DNA from 2 places in the Primorskyibacter sp. S187A genome. Region 1 is predicted to be linked to the other one. Evidence: riboswitches for the same ligand, from Rfam matches in the RefSeq annotation. Region 1 holds a riboswitch; the other holds the start of a gene.
What was found. A riboswitch is a leader RNA that binds a small molecule or an ion and turns the genes downstream of it on or off. The one in region 1 is predicted to bind thiamine pyrophosphate.
Positions count from the first base shown of each region.

Region 1 (5,552 bases):
CTCCGGGATCAGCGATCATCTTTCTGGCCGCGATTTACTATGGCGCGATGTATGGCGGTGCGGTCTCCTCTGTGACGCTGGGGATCCCCGGCGCGTCAACTGCGGTGGCCACCACCTTTGATGGCAGGCCACTGGCCCGGCAGGGCCGCGCGAGCCTCGCCCTCGTCACAGCTGCACTGGCCTCTTTCATCGGCGGGACCGTGGCCAACATTCTCTTCACGCTCTTCGCCCCCGTGCTGGCCTCCGTTGCCCTGTCTTTTGGTCCGCCCGAGGTCTTTGCGCTGATGCTGTTGGCCTTTGCCACGTTCGTGGGTCTGGGCGGCGACGATATCCCCAAGACGATCTTTTCGATCTGCTTCGGCCTCGTGCTGGGCGCCATTGGCTTTGACCAGATCTCCGGCGCGCCCCGGCTTGTGCTTTTTGATTACAACGGCTTCCTGCAGGGCATCGGCTTTCTGGTTCTGGCCATTGGCGTCTACGGCATCGGCGAGATGATCTGGACCATTGAGCAAAGCCGCGGCGAGGTGGAGACGACCACGCCCAAGATGACCGTGAAAGGCATGGCGGCAGACACCAAGGAAGCCACGAAGCGCGGCTGGCGCGGGACGATGATCGGCTCGTTTCTGGGCTTTTTCGTGGGCGTCCTGCCTGCGGCGGGCGCGACGCCCGGCTCGCTCATGTCCTACGGTGTCACGAAGATGATCTCCCGCAAGCCCGAGGAATTCGGCAAAGGCTCTCCTGACGGGGTTGCGGCGCCGGAAGCGGCCAACAATTCGGCCTCGACAGGCTCAATGCTGCCGATGCTGACACTGGGCATTCCCGGCTCGCCCACGACAGCGATCCTGCTGGGCGGTATGGTGATCTGGGGCCTCGTCCCCGGCCCGCGCCTCTTCGTGGATGAGCAGGAATTTGTCTGGGGCCTGATCGGCTCGTTCTACATCTCCAATCTGGCCGCGCTGCTGATCAACCTGGCGTTCATCCCGCTCTTCATCTGGATGCTGCGGATGCCGTTCACGATCCTCGCGCCGATGATCTTCGTGCTCTCGATTGCGGGCGGCTATGCGGCGACGCGGGACATGTTCGACATCTGGCTGATGGTGGTCTTTGGCCTGGGCGCATTCTTCCTGCGCAAGTTCGACTACCCGCTGGCCCCCGCCGTGCTGGCCATCGTTCTGGGCCCCATCGCGGAGCCCACGCTGCGCCAGTCGCTGCTCTTGTCCTCGGGTGATCCTTCGATCTTCTTCACCCGCCCCATCGCGGGTCCGATCACGATCATCGCCCTCATCCTGATCTTCCTGCCCGCCGTCAAAGTGATCCGCCGCTGGGCCACAAACAGGAAGGCGGCGGCCTGAAGCGGGCGGCCATCCGTCTAGCGCCTTGCGCGGTGCCGTAAGCAAATGCGCACGAGAGAGAAAGCGTTGCGGCGAGGTGCCTAAAAGAAGAACACCGTCAGCTATGCGGGACGAAGCCGTCATTAGATCTCCTCAACCTAAGGCCCCCTTTGGTCACATCGGAACCCAGCGAGACTTGACTTGGCCGGTCCGCGCACAGGTATTGGGGACGCTTGACCATCCTCGCAACTTGACCTAGCGTCTCATTCGCCAGGGGCGCTGAAAAGCTGAGACGTACCCTTTGAACCTGAACCAGATAATGCTGGCGGAGGGAGGTCACAGTCGCTTTTGACCAAGCTGACAGGTGCTCTTTTTCTTCGCCAAGATGAGAAAGAGACGTATATGTCGTTCAATGACATTCTGACCCCACTGCGTGCGCAAAACCCACTTGTGCAGTGCATCACAAACTATGTCGCCATGAATATAGCCGCGAATGTCGTTCTTGCGGCCGGTGCCTCGCCTGCGATGCTGCATGCTGTCGAAGAAATCGAGGATTTCACGCCGATTTGCGGGGCACTGACAATCAATATCGGCACATTGGACGGCGCTTGGGCGGCCTCCATGATGGCTGCGGCCAAGACGGCCAACGCCAGCGATGTGCCTTGGGTGCTGGACCCGGTCGCGCACTTCGTAAGCGCCTATCGCAAAGGCGTAGCACAGGACTTGCTTGTGCAGCGCCCGACGATCCTGCGCGGCAATGCGTCAGAGATCCTGGCACTTGCCGGTGAGGCAGGCAGCGGCAAAGGCGCGGATAGCGGTGACAGTGTCGATGCGGCCAAAGGCGCGGCTGAGGCCTTGGCGCGGGATTATGGCGCAACCGTTGCTGTCACTGGCCCTGTGGATTTCGTCACGGACGGCACGCAAAGCGCCGAAGTCACTGGCGGCTCGGCGCTCATGCCGCAAATCACGGCACTGGGGTGTTCTCAGACAGCACTCATGGGCGCTTATGCAGCCGCGGGGCCCGCGTTTGACGCCGCGCTCGGTGCGTTGGCGCATTTCAAGGCCGCCGGCAATGTTGCCGCCTCGCAGGCCACGGGGCCGGGCAGCTTTCAGGTCCACTTCCTTGATGCGCTGGCATCGGTCGGGCCGGATGATCTGGCCCAAACGGTGCTGGGATGACGGGGCTGCGCGACAGTCTTGGGTTGTATCTTGTGACCGATCCGCAGCTTTGCGCGCCGCTCGGTGTGGTGGAGACCGTGCGCCGCGCCGTGGCGGGGGGTGTCAGCTTTGTTCAGCTGCGCGACAAGACGGCGACAACGCGGGAGCGTGTCGAACTGGCGCGCGGATTGAAGGACATGCTGTCAGACAGTGGCGTCCCGCTTGTGATCAATGACGATGTGGAGGCTGCTGTCGCTGCTGACGTGGACGGCGCGCATATCGGTCAGGGAGATATGACACCTGCGCAAGCGCGCGCGCAGCTTGGGCCGGGCAAGGTGCTGGGCTTGTCTTGCGAGACGCCTGACACGGTCAGGGCCGCCGATCCGTCCTTGGTGGATTACCTCGGCCTCGGCCCTGTCTTCGGCACAGCCACCAAGACAGACCACGAAGCGCCCATTGGGTTCGACGGGTTGGCATCGCTTGTGGCGCTGACGCCGCTGCCCACTGTCGCCATTGGCGGGCTCAAGGCGGAACACGCAAGGCCGGTGCGGCAAAGCGGGGCGGATGGGCTTGCGGTTGTCTCCGCGATTTGCGGGCAGCCCGATGTGACCGCGGCGGCGCAAGCATTTGCAAAAGAGGAGCGGTTCAAATGATTCCCAATGTTCTCAGTATCGCAGGCTCCGATCCATCGGGAGGGGCTGGTATCCAGGCCGACCTCAAGGCGATGTCGGCAAACGGGGCCTATGCCATGGCAGCCATCACCGCGCTGACCGCGCAGAATACCCAAGGCGTAAGCGGCATTCATCTTGTCCCGCCGGAGTTCGTGCAAGCGCAAATCAAGGCCATTTTCGAAGATATCCGCGTTGATGCCGTGAAGATCGGCATGATCGCCAACGCCGAGATCGCTGCCGCCGTGGCCGAGGCGCTGCAAGGTTGCGATGCACCGATCGTGCTGGACCCGGTTATGATTGCCAAAGGCGGCGCACCTCTGTTGCAACCGGACGCGGTGGGCACGTTGCGGACGCGACTTCTGCCCTTGGCCTTTGTGTTGACGCCCAACCTGCCGGAGGCCGCGCACCTTCTGGACAGGCCGATTGCGCAAACCCGCGAAGAGATGGCGCAGCAGGCCCGTGCGTTGATCGCCCTCGGGCCGAGCGCCATCGTGATGAAAGGTGGCCACCTTGACGGAGCAGACAGCCCTGACTGTCTGGTCACCTCGGACAATGTAACGTGGTTTGAGGGCGCGCGCACGGCGACGCGGAACACACATGGCACCGGTTGCACCCTGTCGGCCGCGCTGGCCGCGCAGATTGCTCGCAAGCAATCTTTGCCCAAGGCAGTCGCTGCCGCCAAGGCCTATGTCAGCGATGCCATCGCCCATGCGGATGACTTGTCTGTCGGGTCGGGCCACGGCCCCACCCATCACTTTGCAAACCTTAAAGGACTGTCCCGATGAAAAAGACCCTCTCTGCCCTTGCCCTGTCCCTTTGGGCCGGACCGCTTCTGGCGCAGGATCAAATGACGCTGCTGCTGGACTGGTTCGTAAACCCCGATCACGGCCCGGTCATCATCGCACAGGAGAAAGGCTATTTCGCCAATGAAAACCTTGAGGTCGAGATCATCGCCCCCGCTGATCCGTCGGCCCCGCCCCGGCTTGTCGCCGCAGGCCAGGCAGAAATGGCAATCTCGTATCAACCGCAACTGCACCTGCAACGCCATGAAGGCCTGCCGCTTCGCCGCATTGGTACGCTGGTCGCCACGCCGCTCAACTGCCTTTTGGTGTTGGAGGACGGCCCCATAGAAACGCCAGCTGATCTGGCAGGACGCAAGATCGGTTTCTCTGTCGGTGGGGTCGAGGATGCGGTTCTGAGCGCCGTTCTGGGCACGCATGGCGTGACGCTGGATCAGGTAGAGCTCGTCAACGTCAATTTCTCGCTCTCGCCTGCCATCATGTCCGGTCAGGTCGATGCGGTAATCGGCGCGTTTCGCAATTTCGAGTTGAACCAGATGGATATCGAAGGCGTTGCAGGCCGCTGTTTCTACGTCGAGGAGGAAGGCCTGCCCACCTATGATGAGCTGATTTACGTGGCCAACCTCGATACGATGGATGCCGATATGGTGCGCCGCTTTCTGGCCGCGACCGAACGCGCCACGCAATACATCATCAACCACCCCGAAGAGAGCTGGGAGATCTTCGCAAGCACCGCGCCCGAGTTGCGCGATGAACTCAACCGCCGCGCCTGGTCTGACACGCTGCCGCGCTTTGCCTTGCGCCCTGCCGCGCTCGACACGGGCCGCTACGCTGCGTTTGAGGCCTTTTTGCAGGAGGCTGGCCTGATCCCGGCGATCCACCCGGTTTCTGAAATCGCAATCGACGTGAGCGCCCAATGAGCGCGCGGGACTATGGCCGCAGCTTTGCGCTCTGGCGCGCGGGATGCGAGGACGACTGGCACACCTACACCCACCATGCCTTTGTCGAAGGCCTGCGCGATGGCACGTTGCCGCGCGCATCCTTCCTGCATTACCTCATTCAGGACTATGTGTTCCTGACCCACTTTTCGCGTGCATGGTCCATGGGCGTCGTGAAGGCGGAAACGCTGGATGAGATGAAAGCCTGCGCCGCGTCGGTCAACGGGTTCGTCAATCACGAGATGGCCCTGCATGTGCAGACCTGTGCGGGCGAGGGGATCGACGAGCAAACACTGTTCAACGCGGCGGAGGAATTCGAGAATCTCGCCTATACGCGATATGTGATGGATGCGGGGCTTCAGGGCGACTTTCTCGATCTGATGGCCGCGCTCGCGCCCTGCTGCTTTGGCTATGCCGAGATTGGCACGCGTTTGGGAAAAGACGCGGCACCTGATACGCCTTATCGGGCATGGATCGACACCTACGATGGGGCGGACTATCAGGACGCGATGACCCGATTGGGTCAGATGATTGACGCAGCTGTCCTGCGCCGTCTGGGTCCGTCGCCGGAAACCTCGCCCCGTTGGCCGGGGCTTCAGAAACGGTTCACGACCGCCACGCAACTTGAGGCTGCCTTTTGGGGCATGGGCCTGC
Region 1 covers NZ_JBNAGA010000002.1:1,086,601-1,092,152, reverse strand. The annotation lists gene ACP15S_RS16325 (tripartite tricarboxylate transporter permease) at 1-1,352, shown strand, start outside; TPP riboswitch at 1,594-1,682, shown strand; gene thiM (hydroxyethylthiazole kinase) at 1,734-2,510, shown strand; gene thiE (thiamine phosphate synthase) at 2,507-3,142, shown strand; gene thiD (bifunctional hydroxymethylpyrimidine kinase/phosphomethylpyrimidine kinase) at 3,139-3,945, shown strand; gene ACP15S_RS16305 (ABC transporter substrate-binding protein) at 3,942-4,880, shown strand; gene tenA (thiaminase II) at 4,877-5,552, shown strand, end outside.

Region 2 (5,552 bases), 200 kb from region 1:
ATATCGAGGACTTCGACTTCTCGTTCGAAGGCCCCTTTGGTTCCTATGACCAGATGCAGCTGCAGCGCGGCTTGCAGGTCTACACGGAAGTCTGCGCGTCCTGCCATGGCCTGCAATACGTGCCGCTGCGGACGCTGGGTGACGCGGGTGGACCGGCACTGCCGGAAGACCAGGTGCGCGCTTACGCGGAGCAAAACTTCGAGGTCTATGACGAGGTGCTGGAAGACTTCCGTGCTGCTCGCCCCACAGACAACTTTCCTGCCAACAACGGCGCCGGAGCCCCTGACCTGTCTATGATGGCCAAGGCACGTGCTGGTTTCCACGGACCATACGGTCTGGGCATCAACCAATTCTTCAAAGGTATGGGCGGCGCGGAATACATCGCCTCCCTGCTGACCGGGTATACTGGTGAGGAAAAAGAGGAAGCCGGCATCATTCTCTATGAGAACAAGGCCTTCCCCGGTGGTTGGATTTCTATGGCGCCGCCGCTCTATGGTGATGATGTCGAATATGCCGACGGTCACTCAACGGATTTGCACCATGTCAGTCAAGATGTTGCAGCCTTCCTGATGTGGACCGCTGAGCCGAAGATGATGGCGCGTAAGGAGGCAGGCTTTGTGGGCTTCCTCTTCCTGACGGTTCTCTCTGTGCTCCTGTACTTGACCAACAAGCGCATCTGGGCACCTATCAAAAAGAAAGCCAAGCAAAGCGCGTAATGCGCTGAGCGATGCTTTGTAGAATTGGAACGCTCCGCACGGAAATCCGTGCGGGGCGTTTGCGTTTCCGGGTTCGCTCTGGGACCTCAGGACGGCGCCTGCCCGAGATATTCCGCGAGATCAGGGGGTGGGTTTGAGAGTAGGTCTTTCGTTGGCTTGGGTTCTGACAGCACGCCGCGCGAGACAACGCTCGTCTGATGCGCAATGCGTGCTGCATCTGCTGGATCATGTGTGACCATCAGGCAGGTGAGGTCCTGTTGCGCCGCGATGTGTGCAACGAGGTCAAGCATGTCTTTCTTCAGCGCCGGACCCAGCGCCGCAAATGGCTCATCAAGCAAAAGAACAGGCCTGTTTTGCAGCAGCACACGGGCCAATGCGACGCGGCTTTGCTGACCGCCAGATAGCTCACGCGGCTTGCGCTTCTCCAGGCCATTGAGGGCGACTTTCGACAAAGCGGCACTGATTTGATCAAGGTGGTGACTGGTTGGGCGCTTGGGCGTCAGGGCCAGCGCAAGATTTTCCGTAACGGTCAGATGTGGAAACAGGTTGTTATCCTGAAACAGCATCGCAACTGGACGCCGCGCTGGGGATAGGCGCAAGAGAGAAATTCCGTGCCAGGTTATGTCGCCTGAAAATGGTGTCAGGAAACCTGCAATCGCACTCAAAACAGTTGATTTTCCGGCCCCTGACGGGCCGAGTATGGCTGTTACGCCGGGACCAAACTGAACGTCGGCTGCGAGGGAAAAGCTGCCCTGTTTGAGTGTGATGTTTTCAAGCTTCAACACCGGCGCGCCCTCCGCGATCAAACACCCAAAACAGAAGCAGGCTCAGCGCAAGAAGCAGCAAGGCCGCACCTTGTGCCGCTTCCATCTGGTAGCTTCCCATCAACCGATAGATCTGGAGTGGAAGCGTCGCGCTGTCGCCATCGGCGAAAAGCGTGATTACCCCAAGATCGCCCATGGACAGGGCTGCTGTGAGGCCGGCCGCAAAGCCCAAGGGGCGACGCAGCCGCGGCAGGTAGATGATACGCCAACGCGCATAGACCGAAAGCCCCAAGGCGTCGGCCAAACGTCCGAAGTCGGCCCGGGCCGCATCGACTTCCGGTTTCAGGATGCGCAACGCGAAGGGCAGCGCCATCAGCACGTTGACAAGCATGGTGACGGGTAGGGCCACGTCGCCTGGGCGGACATATGGCCGAAGCAACAGAAACAGCCCGGTGCCTAAGACAAGTCCGGAGACTGATATTCCGAGAAGCGACGCCATTTCGCCTGCGCGGCTGACCAGCGCCAAAGCGAAGCAAATTGTCAAAGCTGTCGCGCCTAGCGCAAGCACTACAGACCGAAGCGTGGCGTCCCAAACTGACGAAGGCAGGAGCGCGAGCCCGGGCGCGCCGGAGAGGACCACTGCGGCAAGGGGGAGGAGCAGAAAGGCAGATGCCAGCGCGATCCAGATCGCATCGACCCCGGCGTGCCCGTCCCATCGCTGCACCACGCGATCAAAACCGGCGCCGAAGCCTTCGGTCCGCGCAAGCCGGAGTGCCAGCGCCCCTGCCGTGAGGCCCAGCCCGAGCTGCACCATTGCCAGCGTTGCCGCGCGAGAGAGGTCAAAATCGAATTTGAAGGCTTGATAGATTGCGAGCTCTACCGTCGTTGCCCGGGGGCCGCCGCCCAGCGTCAGCGCGACAGCGAAAGACCCGGTGCATATCACAAAAATGATCGCAAACGCCCCCGGACAGACTTGCCACAGCATGGGGCGCTCCAACACACGCCCAACGGGCGCGCCGAGGCTTGCGGCCACGTGAAGACGTTCGGCTGGAATGGCCAGCCATCCCTGCAAGATCATGCGGACGGCCAACGGCAGGTTGAAGAAAACATGCGCAAGGATGACGCCATGGTAGCCGTAGATATCAATGCGCGGCGCACCAACCGCACCCAAAATGGCGTTTACCCAACCATTGCCTCCAAAAACCGCCAGAAGCCCAAGGATGGCCACGATGACCGGGAGAATAAAGGGGGCGCCCATGATCGAGATCAAGAGGCCACGCCCGGGAAAATGACGCCGGGCGAGGGCGCGGGCCACAGGGATGGCGAAGCAGACAGACAGGGCCGCAGACAGAGCGGCTTGCCATATCGTGAAGCGCAGCGCTGCCCAATCACCCACGGTCAGGGCGGCAAGACTGCCGCCCGTATGCAGAACCTTCGCCACGGGGCCAATGACCAGCCCCGCAACGATCAGCGCTGCGATTATTGCGAGAGCGCGCTGCGCCATGCCTCGATCGCCTCATCACGAAGCGCTGCCGCTTCGTCCTCGGTGTAGAACAAGACCTTGTCTGGCAAGGGCAGGGTTTGGAACCCTTCCGGCCATTTGTCTTGCGGCAGGGCCGCGGGGAGAGACCAGTTCGACGTCGGGATCATGGACTGGAATTCTTCCGTCAGGATGAAGGCCATGAACTGATCGGCGAGTTCGGAATTGTCCGTGCCCTTGAGCTTGGCGGCCAGCTCGACCATGAAGTAGTGGCCTTCAGGGAAAATCGCGGCGGATTTCGTCAGGTCTTCCTCTGCGATTATGTGGTAGGCGGGGGACGTGGTGTAGCTGAGGACCATGTCGGCCTCACCATCTGTGAAAAGGCCATAACTCTCGGACCAGCCTTTGGTCACCGTCACGATCTTGGGTGCCAGCTTCGCCCAGGCCGCTTCCGCGTCGTCGCCATAAACAGCCTTGACCCACAGCACGAGGGCAAGCCCGGAAATCGAACTACGCGGATCCTGAATGACGAGCCGGAGATCATCCGGCGCTTCAAGCAAATCTGCAAAAGAGCTTGGCGGCTCGGACACCAGCGTGTTGTTGTAGATGAAAGCCGTATGCCCGTAGTTGAAGGGCAGGAACGTGTCGTCTGACCAATCCAGAGGAAGCGTCAGGGAAGAGGTGTCGAGGCCATGCGGCGCAAAGAGGCCACTCTCGCGGGCCCGTTTGGTCACATCGGTGTTGAAGCCAATGGCGACATCAGCCTCCGTTTGCGGCCCTTCAAGCAGCAGGCGGGGCAGAAGTTCGCCCGTTTTGTAAACGAGATCACAGCCGCACCGTGCCTCAAAGGCGGCCTCGATGCCGGGGCCAGGGCCCCATTCAGAGGCGAAGTAATCGGGTGCGTAGACAGTGAGAACGGGGGTCTCCGCGAAGCTTTGCGTCGCAAGAAACAGTCCCGCAACGAGGGGAAGGGCCTTCATGAGGGCAACTCCATCATTGGGGGCGGGGGTGTTGGGGGGCGCTTTGATGCGCCGACCTTCCCTCCGCCGGTTCTAGCCGGTTCAGGTTCTACGGGTTCGCTTGCGCATCTCAGCTTTGCTTGGGTCAATCAGACCGTGAGCAAAGCACCCCGAGGTATCTTCAGACGTAGACCGATCTCCTGACCGCATCAAGGACAAACCGCTTGAGGCTCTGTGGCCACGCGATTATCTCAGACGGAAAGGAGCCAACCCATGTCGTTCAACACTTTTGGCCATATCTTCCGCGTGACCACTTGGGGCGAAAGCCACGGGCCGGCTTTGGGCGCAACGGTAGACGGCTGCCCGCCCGGCATCGAGATTGATGCGGGCTTTCTCCAGCATTGGCTCGACAAGCGCAAACCAGGCCAGAACAAGAACACGACCCAGCGCAAGGAGCCCGATGCGGTCGAGATCCTCTCAGGTGTTTTTGAGGGCAAATCCACGGGGCACCCCATCCAGCTTCTGATCCGCAATACCGATCAGCGCTCCAAGGATTATGGTGATATCGTCGAAAAGTTCCGGCCCGGCCATGCAGATATCACCTACTGGCAGAAATACGGCATTCGCGACTATCGCGGCGGCGGGCGCTCTTCGGCCCGCGAGACAGCCGCACGTGTGGCGGCGGGGGGTATTGCCCGGGCCGCGCTGGCACAGCTTGCGCCCGATCTCAGCATTACGGGTTACATGACACAAATGGGCGAGAAGCACATCGATCGCGCCCGGTTTGACTGGGATGAGATTGCCCGAAATGACTTCTGGATCCCCGATGCGGCGGCTGTATCGGAGTGGGAGGCGTATCTGACCCATCTGCGCAAGGATGCGCATAATTCTGTGGGCGCTGTCATTGAAGTTGTGGCGCAAGGTGCGCCCGCTGGTCTGGGCGCGCCGATTTACGGCAAGCTCGACACGGATCTTGCCGCTGCCATGATGAGCATCAACGCGGTCAAAGGTGTTGAGATTGGTGAGGGTATGGCAGCTGCGGGGCTCACCGGAACCGAGAACGCGGATGAGATCACCATGGGGCCGGATGGGCCTGTCTACAATTCCAATCATGCTGGTGGCATTCTGGGCGGTATCTCAACAGGGCAGGATATCGTGGTGCGCTTCGCGGTGAAGCCGACCTCATCCATCCTGTCGACCAGAAAGACGATCACCAAAGCGGGCGAGGACACCGAGATCATCACCAAGGGCCGCCATGACCCTTGTGTTGGTATCCGCGCTGTTCCGGTTGGGGAGGCGATGATGGCCTGTGTGATCCTAGATCACATGTTGCTCCACCGGGGGCATGTCGGTGAGAACCAGGGCCGGATCGGATGATGTTCCGAGGCGCACCCCTGAAGCGGGGTGCGCTTTGATCATGAGTGCCTTTGGGTTCAGGCGCTGGCCGCGTTCAGGGCGGTATCCATCAGGGACTTGATCCGTTCCTTGCGCGTTTCCGCGACGATCCGGCCAAGCTCTTCATCGCCTTTCATGACAACCAGTGTCGACCGCCGCGGGATCTTGAGCCGCTTGGCCATTTCGCTGCTGCCATAGGTGTCCCAATCCACATTGATAAAGGTAATGCGCTCGCCAT
Region 2 covers NZ_JBNAGA010000002.1:887,435-892,986, forward strand. The annotation lists gene ACP15S_RS15305 (cytochrome c1) at 1-716, shown strand, start outside; gene ACP15S_RS15310 (ATP-binding cassette domain-containing protein) at 803-1,501, opposite strand; gene ACP15S_RS15315 (thiamine/thiamine pyrophosphate ABC transporter permease ThiP) at 1,488-2,984, opposite strand; gene ACP15S_RS15320 (thiamine ABC transporter substrate-binding protein) at 2,960-3,940, opposite strand; TPP riboswitch at 3,982-4,102, opposite strand; gene aroC (chorismate synthase) at 4,193-5,296, shown strand; gene ACP15S_RS15330 (thioredoxin family protein) at 5,353-5,552, opposite strand, start outside.
Region 2: it holds a riboswitch for thiamine pyrophosphate, as region 1 does, so the genes downstream of both, ACP15S_RS15320 (thiamine ABC transporter substrate-binding protein) here and thiM (hydroxyethylthiazole kinase) in region 1, are expected to answer to the same signal.